DNA from 2 places in the Pseudomonas sp. HLT2-19-2 genome. Region 2 is predicted to be linked to the other one. Evidence: riboswitches for the same ligand, from Rfam matches in the RefSeq annotation. Region 2 holds a riboswitch; the other holds the start of a gene.

Region 1 (7,602 bases), 1.2 Mb from region 2:
ACGTATCCTGCAAGCATTGCGGGGTCAGCACCTCAAGTGGCTTGCCGAGGGCCACTAATCGGCCCCGATCCAGTACCGCCAAACGATCACAGGTCAGCGCCTGATTCAGGTCATGCAGGGCGATCAATGTCGTCACCGGCAAAGCCTGTACAACATTTAGAATGGCGAGTTGATGCTGGATATCCAAGTGATTGGTCGGTTCGTCCAGCAACAGAATCTGCGGGCGCTGGGCCAGGGCGCGAGCGATGTGGACACGCTGACGTTCACCGCCGGACAGACTGTGCCAGGTACGGTTTTTCAGGTGCGCCGCATCGACGTCGTGCAGCGCCTGCAGGACGATGGCATCGTCCTCACTCGACCACGGGCTCAAGGCCGACAGCCACGGCGTTCGGCCCAGGGCTACGGCATCAAACACACTGATGGCATCCAAGGTGTCGGCCTGTTGCTCTACCACCGCCAGGGTTTGCGCGATGGTTCGTCGTGACAGCGCCTTGAGGCACTGGCCGTTGAGGTGGATGTCTCCCCGGCTGGGGACGCGCACGCCGGCCAGCAGTTTAAGCAGCGTGGATTTTCCCGAACCGTTGGGCCCGACGAGGCCCAGGGTTTCACCACGACGGATGCCCAGGTGGATGTCGTGCAGCAACTCAGCGTCGCGGACATGGAACCCGAGGCCGGAGCAACGCAGTACGGAGTCGCCGATAACAGGCGAGGCAGCATTCATCGGGCATTCCTCCGACCGATCAGGATCAACGCGAACACCGGCGCGCCAACCAGTGCGGTGATGACGCCGACCGGGATCACCTGGCCTTTGATCAGCGTTCGGGAGAGCACATCGGCCGCGATCAGAAACACTGCACCACCCAGCGCACTCGCCGGCAGCAGACGCGCATGCCGGGTGCCCAGCAGCAGTCGCACGGCATGGGGAATGACCAGTCCGACGAAACCGATGGAGCCGACAATCGACACCATCACCGCCGTCACCAGTGCGGCGCAGCTGATCAACAGAATTTGCACTCGGCGTACCGGAATGCCGAGCGAGGCGGCTGAGTCGGCGCCAAAAGTGAAGGCATCCAGCGCCCGACGGTGCCACAGGCACACCGCGAGACCGATCAATGCCACGGGCACCGACAGCCACACCGACGGCCAGCGCACACCGCTGAGATTGCCCAGCAACCAGAACATGATGCCGCGGGCTTGTTCGGAACTGGCCGACTTGGTGATCAGAAACGCGGTGAGCGCATTGAACAACTGTGAGCCGGCAATCCCCGCCAGGATGATCTGCCCGGTACCGCCGTTTGAACCACTGGCGCGGGCCAGCAAAACAACCACGGCGAAGGCGGCAACGGCGCCGACAAACGCCCCGGCCGACAGCGAAATCAGCCCCGCCCCGAGGCCCAGCAATGCCACCAGTACAGCGCCCGTCGAGGCGCCGGCGGAAATGCCAAGCAGATAAGGATCGGCCAGCGGGTTACGCAACAGCGATTGCAGGATCACCCCGCAGGTGGCCAGGCCCGCACCGCAGGCCGCTGCCACCAGCGCGCGGGTCAGGCGGTAATTCCAGACGATGCCTTCGTCTATCGGATCGAGGACATAACCAGCAGTCCACAGCTTGTTGGCCAGCACCTGGAACACCACGCTCGGCTCGATGCTCGTTTCACCGATGGCCACACCGGCAATCACGGCCAGCAGCAGTGTCAGCAATGCCAGCAGCGTACGAATCAGCGTCGTGGTCATTTCGGCAGGTCGTCGCCGTTGATGGCTGATGCCAGGGTTTCAAGACCGTCGAACATTCTTACGCTGGCCTGCATGGCCATGGCGTCGAGGATGATGATGCGGTTGTTTTTCACGGCGTCCATGTTGCGGGTCACCGGGTCGCTACGCAGGAATTCCAGTTTCTTTTGATCGTCGTCAGCCGGGAAGCGACGGCGATCCATGCGTGCGATGACCAGGAAGGTCGGGTTGGCCTTGGCGATGGTTTCCCAGCCGACTGTTGGCCATTCTTCATCGGACTCCACCACGTTGCGCACACCCAACGTGTTCAACATGAAGTCGGGAATGCCCTTGTGCCCGGCGACATAGGGGTCGATATCCAGACTGGCGCTGGAGAACCAGAACAGCGCACTGGTGTGCTTCAGATCCTTGTTCTGTACGGTGGCAATGGACTTGGCCAGGCTGGCCTTGAGTTGGGCGGTCAGCTGCTGGCCACGTTCCTGCACATCGAAAATTTCAGCCAATTGGCTGATGCTTTTGTAGAGGCTGTCGATGTGAAATGCCTCCAGACGTGTGCCATCGGCACCGACCAGGTTGTCCTTGGCTTCGCAGTCGGAGGGCATCAGGTAGGTCGGAATCTTCAGTTCGTGAAATTGGTCGCGAGTACCGACCACGCCTTGCGGGCCGACCATCCACTCCAGCTCCACTGCCACCAGCTGCGGACGCTTGCCGATCACCGCCTCGAAACTCGGCTCGTTATCGGCCAGGCGCTCGATCGTGTCGTTCTCTGTCTTGTACGTGGCCAGCACATCGTTGAACCACAGCGAAGTGCCGACCAGCGTGTTGCCAAGGCCCATGGCGTAGAGCATTTCAGTGCCAGCCTGGCCGATGGTCACGACACGGCTGGGTGCCTGCTGAAAGGTCAACGTGCTGCCACAGTTCTCGACGGTCAGGGGATAGTGGGTCGGGGCCGCATGGGCGAGGGTGGACAGTCCCAGGGCAGTGGCGAGGGTGGCAAGGCGGAACAGCAGCATGACGCAATCTCCATTTGACCGTACAAGAGCAGGGGTACGGACTGGAAACACATCATCGATCGCTGCCATTGAAGCAGTGAAGTGCCGATCACTCAGGCGACGCTCGGCGCAAGGATGTCCTTCCCGGACACCCCGCCGGTTAGTGATTTACTTGGCCGGCAGGTCTCCTGACTGATGCGTCGTCGCCAGGCTCCAGCCTTCCCGGGAGTGATCCCAGTGGCAGTTCAGGAGCAGGCTCAGCACCTACAGTTGCGGGGGCAGTTCCGTTTGATGCCGTGTCAGGCATCTCGGATTCCCTATTAATCCCATTTGGAAACCGGCGGCCGGCATGGTAGTCGATCATGCCGAATATCACCACTGAGCGCTTTTGGCTGATGTCTGCCTGTTCACGACTGATTTCCTCAGGGCGTGAAGCGGTCATCGAGAAGAGTCCGATAGCGATACGCTAAAGTTATGCGGGTCGTCGATCAATTGTGACCCACTGTTCGTGCTGCGTCCGTCCCTGGAGCGCCCAATGCCACCCATCACCACGCGCCTGGTGGCGCTGTTTGTTCTTTGCCTGACGCTTGAAGTGCCAGCCCAGACCAACGCCTGCCCACCTGGCGAGAAACAAGTGTGCCTGGACGGCTGCATCTGCCTGCCAGACGCAGGACAACTGCTCGGCCCCCTGTCTGATGGCATCTACCAGATCGCGGCACCTGCCCTGGCGCTGTGGCTGACCCAAGCCCGCGCTGAAGCAGCCAACGCCGGCATCCAGCCCATTCCACCGCACATCCGGGAGCAACTGTTGCGTTGGTACGACCCCAGCGTGCTCGATACCGCGCGCTACAAGGTTAGCGACAACGGCCAATTCAGCGCCGCCACTGCCATGCTGCAAAACCCCGATGTCGGTGCCGTGACGCTGATCGACATCATCCTCTTCCGGGACGCTCAAACCGCAGAACAGAACATCGCGCTTTGGGCTCACGAACTAAAGCACGTGCAGCAGTTTCAGGAATGGGGGGTAGAAGGATTCGCCCAGCGGTATACACAAGATTTCAATGCTTTGGAGGCGCCGGCTTATGCCATACAGGCTGAGGTCAGGCGGTTGGTGCGGGAAGGGACTGACTAAGGGTAGTGAAGCCGCCCATCACGACTGGCTGCATTGTGTCGATTTCGGTCAGTAGCGCTCACGAATGATCTGGTAGCGAATGTTCTCCGGGAGTGTCCAGGCACTGATTAAAAACTCCTGAACGGAGTAATCGGCGCCTTTGATTTCCACGGTCGCGCAGCGATGTTCCTCACTGAACCCTGCCGCTTCGGTTGCTGGGTATGGAGGCGATGTTACGCCCCGGAATTTTTAAGAGAACTTCATTGAGTTGATGGTGACTATCAACGTGGGCAATGTCTTTGGATGATGGCATCCGGCTACTCGTTGCTTGATTGGATCCGCAATGGCACCCTCAGCACCCGTTGCACCAAGGAGCCAGGTGATTAAGGAATGAGTGGATACGTACCCAACCCCCCGAAAAACTATCGATACGACGAAGCCAAACCCGTCGATATCCATGCCCAGCGCTGGGCCGAGTATGAGAAGCACGGCAAAGTACCGGCGCCTGAGAAGCATAAAATCAAGGTAGCGCTGCGCATTGGGGTGTTCTTTGATGGGACGCTGAACAATGCGAGCAACTCCGAATCAGGATTAGTGTGCGGCGCCCATCATCCGATCCGCCCGGAAGACGTCGATGCGAGCTGTAAGCCGTATATGGCCGATCCGGAGGGGAGTTATGGGAATGATGTGAGTAATGTCTCCAAGCTATTTGATCTCTATCCTGAATCGAAAGACGTAAAAGGAGAGGGCTCGGTCAAACTAGTTTTGCGCAGCCTATACGTTGAAGGAATCGGCACTAATGCCGGAACCGAGGACAGTCTCTTAAACGCGGCGAGCGGACGGGGAGCAACGGGTGTAGCGAGTAAGGTTCAGCAAGCGTTTGCCGACCTGAAAACCTTGATTAAACGGGTAGTCGAAAGTAATCCTGACGGCGAAATCACCTCGCTCACCTTTGACACGTTTGGATTTAGTCGAGGCGCTGCTGCGGCACGGCATTTTGCGAATGAAGTCGTGCGTTGTAAGCAAGGGCCATTGGGAGAGGTGTTGCGAAGCAATCCTAAGGGTTTCAGTTCCAGTTTTGGCAACCAATACAACAGCGAAATCATCATGGGCTTTGTCGGCCTGTTTGATACCGTTCCCTCTGTCGCAGGTTTTACAAACATGGGCGATATCAAAAGCCCGGTCGCTCCTGGCATTAACCTGTACCTGGACCGAAAATACTTCACCGATGTTGTTCAGTTGACGGCTCGTGACGAACATCGTGCGAATTTTGCTTTGAGCAGTGTCGTTCCGGCGCATCCGGAAATTCCCCTGCCGGGTGTGCATTCCGACATCGGTGGTGGTTATCGTGAAGAGGTGGAGGAGTGCGTATTGGTGAGTCCAATGCAGGCCCTCACAATTAGTAAAGGTGAAGACATTCGTACCACCTCCATTTATCGAGATGCTCTTCAAGAAAAAGCCAAGTGGATAGCCAAAGGCTGGCCAGATGCAATGCTGGAGATTGTTACGCCTACGCCATCTGAGTTGCCGGCGGCGGGGCAAGATCGCATAGGTGTCAAAAAATTCAGAGCCTATGCAGGCTTGCAACTAAAGAGATCGGTAAGCGGAAAGTTATCGGTGGTGTCTCTGCGCTTGATGCACAAATTGGCGAAGGAAAAAGGCGTCCAGTTTGATGATGTTCCGGAAACCCCCGCGTACACCGTCCCATCAGAGCTTCAATCCTTCTGTGACAACGTCCTCGCAGGTCAGTACAAACCATCGCCAGAAGAAGAAAGATTACTGAGGCTGAAGTACATCCACATGTCTGCTAATTGGAACAACCCGATTGGTGGTAGCCGCGAACGCGGCCCGAATATCCGCTACACCAATGCTCCAACGGATAACGGAGTTCGCGTACGCCAACCTCATATTGCTGACCCAAGCTGGAGGTTGTTTTGATGCGAGCAATCGTCATCTTGTTGGGAGCATTGCTGGCAACAGGTTGTCAGGCAATCGAACCGTTATCGGGTAAGGACGATCCAAAAAACCCATGGTGGAGCCTCAGTTTTAACGAGCCGTTCTACATGAAGGTTTGGGTGGAGGACAGCGCTGTTGAAGACATCAACGGCAAGCTGTTCAGCCGCACGGGCGGAGGTCGTGCTTCCGGGGGAGAACCTGAGAATGGAACGGAAGCGGCTCGCGGGTGGGGCGAGCACATCGGTGGGAATATCAGGGGAGTCGTCGGGGCCGATTTACCTAAACGCATATACGTACGTTGGCAGTCCATTGTCGAGCCGAAAACCTATCATGCGTGGGTTGATATTCCCGAAGAGGCGCGCCAGATCATGCACGCCTCCGTGAGCGAGCGTTGCCCGACTCGGCCGCAGGAAACTGCCAACTACAGGGCGACGGTTTATGTCGGCTTGGCTCCCGGCGGCATTGTGCAAGTGTGGGTAGAGGATAAATGCTTGAAAACGATCAAGGTCGCCCGTGCTCAAGCTGAGATAGAGCTGTTAGGGCCAAGTCAGGGCAAGAGCGAAGGCAAGTATGCCTATCCAGTCAGTGACAAGGCCAAGCGCTACATCGAGCGATTCGGCATTCCATACGGCAGTTGGTAAACACCGCCGTACAAACAAAAAAACGGGTGCCTGCATGGCGCCCGTTTTCATTTACTTCGCTGCTTCCCAATCGCAATCAGGCCTCACTGATCTTACTGACACTGGTTACCTGCCCATTCCAGATCATCTCGTAATGCGCTGCTTGAATAACCGATAAAACCGGTCTCGGCGTCATCAGCGCCCAACAGTAACTACCTTGCATGCGCACGGAGTTGTAACGAATGCCGGGACAACCCGCCTCCTTAACGGACCTCCCCAAGCGACGGGAATGCGTGTAATCGTCAGGCGCATAAACAGGATCAGTCATCGAAATGACTGCAGCATCCTTCATCGCCACGTCCACGAAAGAGCAGGACAGCCCCCGGAAAACAAAGCGCTCAAAGTTCAGGCTGCGGATATTCGCCCAATACAGACTCTGGTGATGCCGCACCTCGGCCAGCGCCGTTTCCATGGAGTCTGCCAAATACAGCACCCCAAAACTGCCATCGCTGAACCGCGAACCCGCCGGGTTGACGTGGGTAAAAGGCGCTGTCGCGTAAGAGCAGCCAGGAATGCCGAACGGGATCTGATCACGGGGAATCAACTCAAGATGACCCACTTCATTTTTCAGCCTGGGATTCGTCAGCGCCTGTATCTGATACAGCACCTCGAACTCATCTGCGTCCGCAACGTCATCAAACATCGCGATCGGTGGAAACTTCGAATTGACCAGTCGATAGGCCTGTAATTGCTCACCAGCAAGTTCTGCCAGTTCATTCACCTTTACCATTGCGCGCCACGCAGCACGTCGATGCGCCGAAAGGTTTCATACAAAGAAATCATATCGCCCTGAGACATGATCTCAAGCGGGCTACGCCCATTGAAAAACTCGTTGTCGTTGGCCATCGACGGGAAGCCGTAGACGTTCTCCGGGTTATCGAAAACCAGACGCAGCGCGGCGTGGATGTTGAGCACAAAACTGATGCGCTGCATCTGGTCCGAGTCCAGAGTCACAGCCCAGTCGGGATCACGCTGCCGGGCGCGGGTGTAGGTGCTGCGGGAAATGCGCAGGATGCGGCAGGCCTGATCGCTGGACGCACCCCATTTTTCGAGGATGCCGACGGCGGCGCGCAGGCCCGTCACACACTGGCTCTTGGTAAAGGCTTGTTCCTGGAGGGCAACGGCCATGTTC
Region 2 (7,602 bases):
GAGCATTTTCCGGCATTTCGACAGCGCCTCGGTGAACAAAGGCCTGATCGGTGACGTGCCGCAAACGATGTGGCTGTTCGACTTTCCGTTGCTGGAGCGCACCTATTATCAATTGGCGGTCAACTTCGACGTGTTCGGCAACGTCTCCCATCAGGCGCAAACGCGCCTGTACTTCGACCTGATTCGCAACGGCGCCGAGCAAAACTTCCTCCGTCTGATGCCCGCCGATTCGCGGGATGATTACCTCGACGATTGGTACCAGAGCGGCGGAAAATTCAAGATGTGGATGGACTACGAGTCCATCGATAACGACAAAGAGACGGCGCTGGTGCTGGACGAAAAGGACCCGAAACGCGATTTCGTCATGCAGCTGCTGGCCCGTTACGGCGACCTCAACGCCAAGCCTGATCCGATCAACCGGTGTGACGGCGCTTATTGCTCGCGGCCGAACATCGATCCGGCATTGCAGAGCGCCGAGCAGGCCTTGAGTCGCCTGACTTCGCGTCCGGCGGCCGGATTGAGGGTCATTGATCAGCTGCCGGAAGCGACCCTGTTGCGCATCGAAACCCAGAGCGGCAAACGCGAGGTTTACAGCCTGCTGCGCAACCGCGCGCACAGTAACGTGGCGTTCCTGCTGGGTGAATCGCTGCGGTATCAGCCAGGGCTCGACACCGTGACTATTTACCCGGGCGTGCTCAGCAGCTATCCGAACTTCATGTTCAACATCCCGGCGGAGCAAGTGCCTGAGTTTGTCGGCGAGATGGAAAACGCCAAGGACGCCCATCGCTTCGAAAAAATCGTCGAGCGCTGGGGCATTCGCCGCAGCCATCCGCAGTTCTGGTTCTACTTCCATGACCTGAGCCGGTACGTCCACGAGACCGATCCGGTGGAAGAGGGTGTGCTGGACATGAACCGGTACGAGAATCTTTGATCGAAAGCCTGAACACGCACCGCCGAACCCCTGTAGGAGCGAAGCTTGCTCGCGAAAGGGGGCTGACATTCAGCATAAATGTCAACTATCAGACCGCTTTCGCGAGCAAGCTTGAACTGGTCCAGTAATTTTGGACATTTTTTTCGGTTCTCACACCGCCAACTTTTCCGCTGCTACAGGTGAGTGGTAACCGTTGTAACTATGGCGCCTGACGTTGTTGTAGCGCGCCACATAGCGGTTTATATCAACTCGGGCTTCGTGTTCTGAGTTGTACCCATTTTCAGGTACCCATTCTGACTTCAAACTTCCAAAAAAACGCTCCATCGGGGCGTTATCCCAGCATTGGCCTTTTCGACTCATGCTCTGCCTAAGCTCGTGCGCCATCAGTTCGTCCCTGAATTTATGGCTGGTGTACTGACATCCCTGGTCAGAATGAAACAGTACACCTTTAGGTCGTCCTCTCAATTCGACGGCCATTCGCAGTGATTCGCGCGCCAGCGTCGCGTCTGCGACCAGTGAAAACGACCAGCCCACCACACGTCGCGCAAACAGATCCAGAACGACCGAGAAGTAGAGCCAGCGCTTGCCTAGCTGGATATAGGTGATATCCGCGCACCAAACCTTATTGATATCAGCTACGTAAAACTCACGCTCCAACTCATGCTCAGCCACCAGCGACTCAACGCCCGATGACTTGTATTTGTGAGGTCTACGCTGACGGCTAGCGATCCCAGCTTCCTTCATCAAACCGCGGGCCATGTAGCGGCCCACCTGATGGCCGTCGCCCCGCAGGTCTTCGGAGAGGGTTCGTGCACCTGCCGAGCCTCTTGATGCCTTGTGGTATTTAATCAAAACAACCTTGAGCGCTTCGCGCTCCGGGTTGGTTTTACCTTGACGCTGGCGCCAGGCGTAATAGCTGCTGCGGTTGACTTCAAACACGCGGCAGCAGTCTCTAATACCGTACTGCTCGCCCAGCTCACTGATCAGAGGGAATGATCTTTGGAGTCCAAAAGCAGGAGAGCACTGGCCTTTTTTAGGATTTCGATATCCCGGTCTTTCTGCCTGAGCAGGGCTTTAAGTTCCTGGATTTGCTTCTGGTCGACGGTGATCGCCTTGGTACCGGCAAGCGTCGATCCGGCGCGCTCTTTTCGCACCTGCTCGACCCAGCGGCGCAAGGCTGTTGGGCCGATATCCAAGCTGGCACAGGTCTCGGGAATCGGCTGATCCTCATCGAGCACCATGCTTGCAGCTTTGAGTTTGAACTCATTGGAATAGGATTTTCGCATCATCATGCACACCTCAGATTTGGGCGCCATCATAGCGCCCTATTGATGTGTCCAAATTCATTAGGCCAGATCAGCTTCGCTCCTACAGGGGTTGCGGTGATCAGATGTTCATCGACAGACGCATCTTTCCCGACAAAAATACTAGGACTTTGTGCGGCGCGATGATTGGCGTAAACTGCGCCCAAGCCTGCGAGGAGTTTCCATGACCGCTATTACCATCACCGACGCCGCCCACGATTATCTGGCTGATCTGCTTTCCAAGCAGAACACCCCAGGCATCGGCATCCGCGTCTTTATCACCCAGCCTGGCACTCAGTACGCCGAAACCTGCATTGCCTACTGCAAGCCGGGCGAAGAAAAACCTGAAGACACCGCGCTGGGGCTGAAAAGCTTCACCGCTTACATCGACTCGTTCAGCGAAGCTTTCCTGGACGATGCGGTAGTCGACTACGCCACCGACCGCATGGGCGGCCAATTGACCATCAAGGCGCCAAACGCCAAAGTCCCGATGGTCAACGCCGACAGCCCGGTCAACGAGCGCATTAACTACTACCTGCAAACCGAGATCAACCCGGGGCTGGCCAGCCACGGCGGTCAGGTCAGCCTGATCGATGTGGTCGAAGACGGCATCGCCGTACTGAAGTTCGGCGGCGGTTGCCAAGGCTGCGGCCAGGCAGACGTCACCCTGCGCGAAGGCATCGAGCGCACGTTGCTCGAACGCATTCCCGAGCTCAAGGGTGTTCGTGACGTCACCGACCACACGCAGAAAGAAAACGCCTACTACTAAGTAAGGTGTTCACTGCAAACATAAAAAACGGCGCCCCGTGAGCGCCGTTTTTTTATGGGTCCTAGGGTCTGTAGAGATGCGCATGCCCAGCGCGGTACAGCGATGACTCACTGAAGTGATCACTGCCCAAGACTCTGCCCACCAAAATCAACGCCGTGCGCCGAAACCCCTTGGCTTCAACTTTCGCTGCAATGTCTTCAAGCGTCCCCACCACCCAATCCTGATCCGGCCAGGTCGCTCGGTGAATCACCGCGATCGGGCAGTCCGCGCCGTAGTGCGGCAGCAATTCAACCAGGATTTTCTCCAGATGATTGACCCCCAGATGAATCGCCATGGTCGCCCCATGCTGTGCCAGGCTGCCTAGCTCTTCGCCGACGGGCATGGCGGTCTTGTCGGCGTAGCGGGTCAGGATTACGCTTTGCGACACATCGGGTAACGTCAGTTCGGCGCCCAACAGTGCCGCGCAGGCCGCCGTGGCCGTGACGCCGGGAATAATCTCAAAAGGGATGTCGAGTTCGCGCAGGTAGCGAATCTGCTCGCCAATGGCGCCGTACAGACTCGGATCACCGGAGTGCACCCGGGCCACGTCCTGGCCGTTGGCATGGGCAGTCTTGATCAGCTCGATGATCTGTTCCAAGTGCAGTTCAGCGCTGTTGACCACGTGTTCGGCGCGATGGCCTTCCAGCACGGCGGCGGGCACCAGGGAGCCGGCATAGATGACCACCGGGCAGCTTCGAATCAGCCGTTGGCCTTTGACGGTGATCAGTTCCGGGTCGCCGGGACCTGCGCCAATGAAGTAGACGGTCATCGTCGGTTCCTGTGAGAAAAAGGGGCTGGACAAAGCTTCAGATGAAGATTGCTCATGATCAAAGACAGGGATTATTGAGGATTTCAGGCGACGCAGGCCAATGCCAAGGTGGCCTGGGCATATTTTTGTCGTGGAATCAGCAATTTTGCCGGTGCCTGGGCCAACTGTTCGGCCAGGGCCAGGGCGGCACTTTCCGCGACGCCGTAGCAGCCGGTGCGTTCGAACGCGATGTCCGAGCGGTGGCTGAGTTGCGGTTGATAGCAGGCCAGTTGTTCGCTGCTGAAGTACATCAGTGGCAGCGCTAGCTGTTCGGCCAACTCGATCAAACCAGGTTCTTCGCGCTTCAGGTCAATGCTGGCCAACGCCTTGATCTGGTGGAGCTCGATTTTATGAGCCTGTAACGCCTGATCGAGCAACGCCCGCAGCGTGCTGACGGGGCAGCCGCGCTGGCAGCCCAGGCCGACCACCAGGGTCGGCGCTGCACTGAGGTCAGTCATGTGTGGTATTGACCATCGCTTTTGCGGCGGAACAACCAGGCACTGACTAAGCCCAGGGCCAGCCAGAACGCCACGTTGGTCAGCTGCGAAGCGATTTTGAATTGAGCTTCCAGGGTTTCTGGAGCCAGCATCGAATGGACTTCCGGTTGTGGTGCACCGATCACGTGAGGAACGGCCAGAATGGCCACGCCGAGCACTTTCATCAACCAGTGGCGGCTGAACACGATCAATGCGATACCGACCGCCGTGGAGGCGGCAGTGCCGATCCACCAGACCTGCCGTTGCGCCAAATCAGCAGCGGCGGTGCCCGGCAGCTCAGGCGGCAGGCCGAGGGTGGGTGCCAGCACGAACGTCGCATAACCGGCCAGGCCCCATAGCAGGCCTTGGGAAGTGCGAGTCGGTGCGCGCAAGGTGTAAAGACCGGCAAGCATCAGGGCGAAACCGACCGCTACCACCAGATTGCCGCCCGTGGTCGACAGCACGCGCTGCCAGCCGTCTTCCGGTTCCCAGGCATCGGCGTCGTGAGTGTGAGCGGCGACAGCACCCGCGGCGTGTTCGTGAACGGCAACAGCGGCGGGCTCGGACTTTTCGTAAGTCTCGGCCTGCAGAATCAGCGGAGCCACCCAGAAGCTTTGCAGCAGGGTCAGCAGCAGGGCGGCCAGCAGCCCGGTGAACCCTGCGGTTTGCGCAATACGCTTGATCATGTCAGCAGGTCTCAATGGCACGGGAATGCAGAGCTGTGGCGGGTATCGTGCGCGGCATTGTGCACCGCTTCGATGTGCGAGAAACCGGCGAAATACACCAGGCTAGCGCCAAGGATCGACGCAAACACGGCGGCGGTCAGGCGTTGAGTCAGGGTCGTGGTGGTGCTGGCGGTGCTCTTATCGGTGTTGCTGCCGGTGCTGCTGATGATCGACATGGCGCTTCCCTCTGGTCTGTCAGCGGGTGAATAGAGCGCATGGAAGACCCCTGCGAGTCGGGCGCGCAGAGGTTCAAACAGCGCCCGCCCACCGCGGGTTTGTTATTCAGTGATCGTAATGGTCACTTTGTGTTGCGGGCCGGTCTCCGGGCTCACGAGGGGCGCTGGCTTTCGCCTTGACCTGCAAACATCACCTTCCCATGCCGAACTGCTGGCACAGTGGATCTGACGCTTCGCTCGCTTACCGTTGCGGGGGCAGCACCGGACTGACATGGCTTTAGAGTAAAGCACATGATTCACCGGTTTCCCGTTTCACCCTGTGAAGGGCACCCGTAACAAGGCGTGTAGGAGAGCATGGGCGGGGGTTGGGCGTCAATTGGCAAGGGTTCTCAACTCGGTACCGAATGATGATTGGCTCTGTGTAGGACATTGACCCGCCCCGAGACGATGCGTAGCCTTGCGCTTTCGAGGTTCTTCGGCGTCTGCCGAAGCTAAGAAGGGAACGCGGTCGATGCCGCGGCTGCCCCCGCAACTGTGAACGGTTCTGTTGGCTGCCACGCCACTGCAAGCCCTGTCTATCGGGCCCGCGGGAAGGCGCAGCCAACGTCAGTCGAACGACTGGCAAGCCGTCAGCCAGGAGACCTGCCTCGACACAGATTCTCACTTTCAACCGGGCGGGGTGATCCGGTGGCGAACTCTTCAGGCACGCGCGTCCGCGTTGCCGGTCGTCGTCCCGTATGCCCGCCACCTTGCCAAAGGGCATCCGATGAAAACACTGGCCAAACTCCCTGTCACCATCGTTACCGGCTTCCTCGGCTCGGGCAAAACCACGTTGCTGCGGCACATGCTCGACAACGCTCAGGGCCGTCGTATTGCGGTGATCGTCAACGAGTTTGGCGAGCTGGGCATCGACGGCGAAATTCTCAAGCAGTGCTCCATCGGCTGCACAGAAGAAGAAGCCAACGGCCGCGTTTATGAATTGGCCAATGGCTGCCTGTGCTGCACCGTTCAAGAAGAATTCTTCCCGGTGATGCGCGAACTGGTCGCCCGTCGCGGCGACCTCGACCACATCCTCATCGAAACCTCGGGTCTGGCCCTGCCAAAACCGCTGGTGCAAGCTTTCCAGTGGCCGGAAATCCGCAGCGCCTGCACTGTTGACGCGGTCATCACCGTGGTCGATAGCCCAGCGGTCGCCGCCGGCACCTTCGCCGCTTTCCCGGACCAGGTCGATGCCCAGCGCAAACTCGACCCGAACCTGGACCACGAATCGCCGCTGCACGAGTTGTTCGCCGACCAACTGGCCAGCGCCGACCTGGTGATCCTCAACAAGGCCGACCTGATCAGCCCCGAAGACCTGGCCCGTGTGCGCCTGGAAGTCGCTGAAGAGTTGCCGCCCGCCGTGAAAGTCATCGAAGCCAGCAGTGGTCGTCTGCCACTGGACGTGCTGATCGGCCTCGGTGCCGGTTCCGAAGAACACATCGACAGCCGTCACAGCCATCACGATCACCACCATGAAGGTGAGGACGATCACGATCACGATGCTTTCGATTCGATCTCGATCGAACTGCCCCAGGCAGACGAAAGCCTGCTGCTGGACGCGTTGACTCAATTGGTGGTTCAGCACGGCATCTTGCGTGTCAAAGGTTTCGCCGCCATCCCGAACAAACCAATGCGCCTGTTAATCCAGGGCGTGGGCACACGTTTCGACAAGCATTTCGATCGTCAGTGGGGCGCCGACGAAGCGCGCACCACGCGCCTGGTATTGATCGGCCAGGAACTGGACGGAATTCTAATCGAAACGCAATTGCGCGCTGCGCTCAGCGTTTAAGCCATGCACCTGCTCAGGACCCAACCCGGCGGTTTCGTGTCGGATGACAACATTGCCGACCTTGGACAAACCCCCGCCGAGCTGGTGATCTTGTGCAGCGGCGACTCCAGCCTAGCGCTGCTCGCCGAAGCGGCGCAGCAGTTGCCCGACGATTACCCGAGCGTGCGCCTGGCCAACCCGATGCAGGTGCAGAATCACGCGTCGGTCGACCTGTATGTCGACGAAGTGCTGCGCCACGCCAAGGTGATTCTGATCTCGCTGCACGGCGGCATCGCCTATTGGCGCTATGGCGTGGAGCGCTTGGTGGAGTTGTCCCAGCGCGGCGTGCAGCTGATTCTGGTGCCCGGCGATGACCGCCCGGACCCGGAACTCAGCGACCTGAGCACCGTGGCTGCCTGCGACCGCGATCGGCTTTGGCAGTTTTTGCGTCAGGGCGGCATGAGCAATGCCCTGGATTTTTTTCGCTGCCTCGCCAATCGTTGGCTTGATCGCGACTACGCCTGGGCCGAGCCGCAAACCCTGCCGCGCACAGCGATCTACCATCCG

The links. Region 2 has a riboswitch for cobalamin ahead of cobW (cobalamin biosynthesis protein CobW). Riboswitches for the same ligand answer to the same signal wherever they lie in the genome.
Region 1: it holds a riboswitch for cobalamin, as region 2 does, so the genes downstream of both, ACYZTU_RS11990 (ABC transporter substrate-binding protein) here and cobW (cobalamin biosynthesis protein CobW) in region 2, are expected to answer to the same signal.

What each region holds. Positions count from the first base shown of each region.
Region 1 covers NZ_CM142712.1:2,565,217-2,572,818, forward strand. The annotation lists gene ACYZTU_RS11980 (ABC transporter ATP-binding protein) at 1-721, opposite strand, end outside; gene ACYZTU_RS11985 (FecCD family ABC transporter permease) at 718-1,734, opposite strand; gene ACYZTU_RS11990 (ABC transporter substrate-binding protein) at 1,731-2,744, opposite strand; cobalamin riboswitch at 2,885-3,087, opposite strand; gene ACYZTU_RS11995 (eCIS core domain-containing protein) at 3,259-3,855, shown strand; gene ACYZTU_RS12000 (T6SS phospholipase effector Tle1-like catalytic domain-containing protein) at 4,225-5,772, shown strand; gene ACYZTU_RS12005 (DUF2931 family protein) at 5,772-6,431, shown strand; gene ACYZTU_RS12010 (RES family NAD+ phosphorylase) at 6,508-7,200, opposite strand; gene ACYZTU_RS12015 (antitoxin Xre-like helix-turn-helix domain-containing protein) at 7,194-7,598, opposite strand.
Region 2 covers NZ_CM142712.1:3,753,900-3,761,501, reverse strand. The annotation lists gene ACYZTU_RS17510 (fatty acid cis/trans isomerase) at 1-931, shown strand, start outside; gene ACYZTU_RS17505 (IS3 family transposase) at 1,082-1,888, opposite strand; gene ACYZTU_RS17500 (transposase) at 1,915-2,220, opposite strand; gene nfuA (Fe-S biogenesis protein NfuA) at 2,420-3,004, shown strand; gene cobM (precorrin-4 C(11)-methyltransferase) at 3,066-3,812, opposite strand; gene ACYZTU_RS17485 (cobalamin biosynthesis protein) at 3,896-4,309, opposite strand; gene ACYZTU_RS17480 (CbtA family protein) at 4,306-5,013, opposite strand; gene ACYZTU_RS17475 (CbtB domain-containing protein) at 5,025-5,228, opposite strand; cobalamin riboswitch at 5,349-5,577, opposite strand; cobalamin riboswitch at 5,680-5,892, shown strand; gene cobW (cobalamin biosynthesis protein CobW) at 5,995-7,056, shown strand; gene cobN (cobaltochelatase subunit CobN) at 7,060-7,602, shown strand, end outside.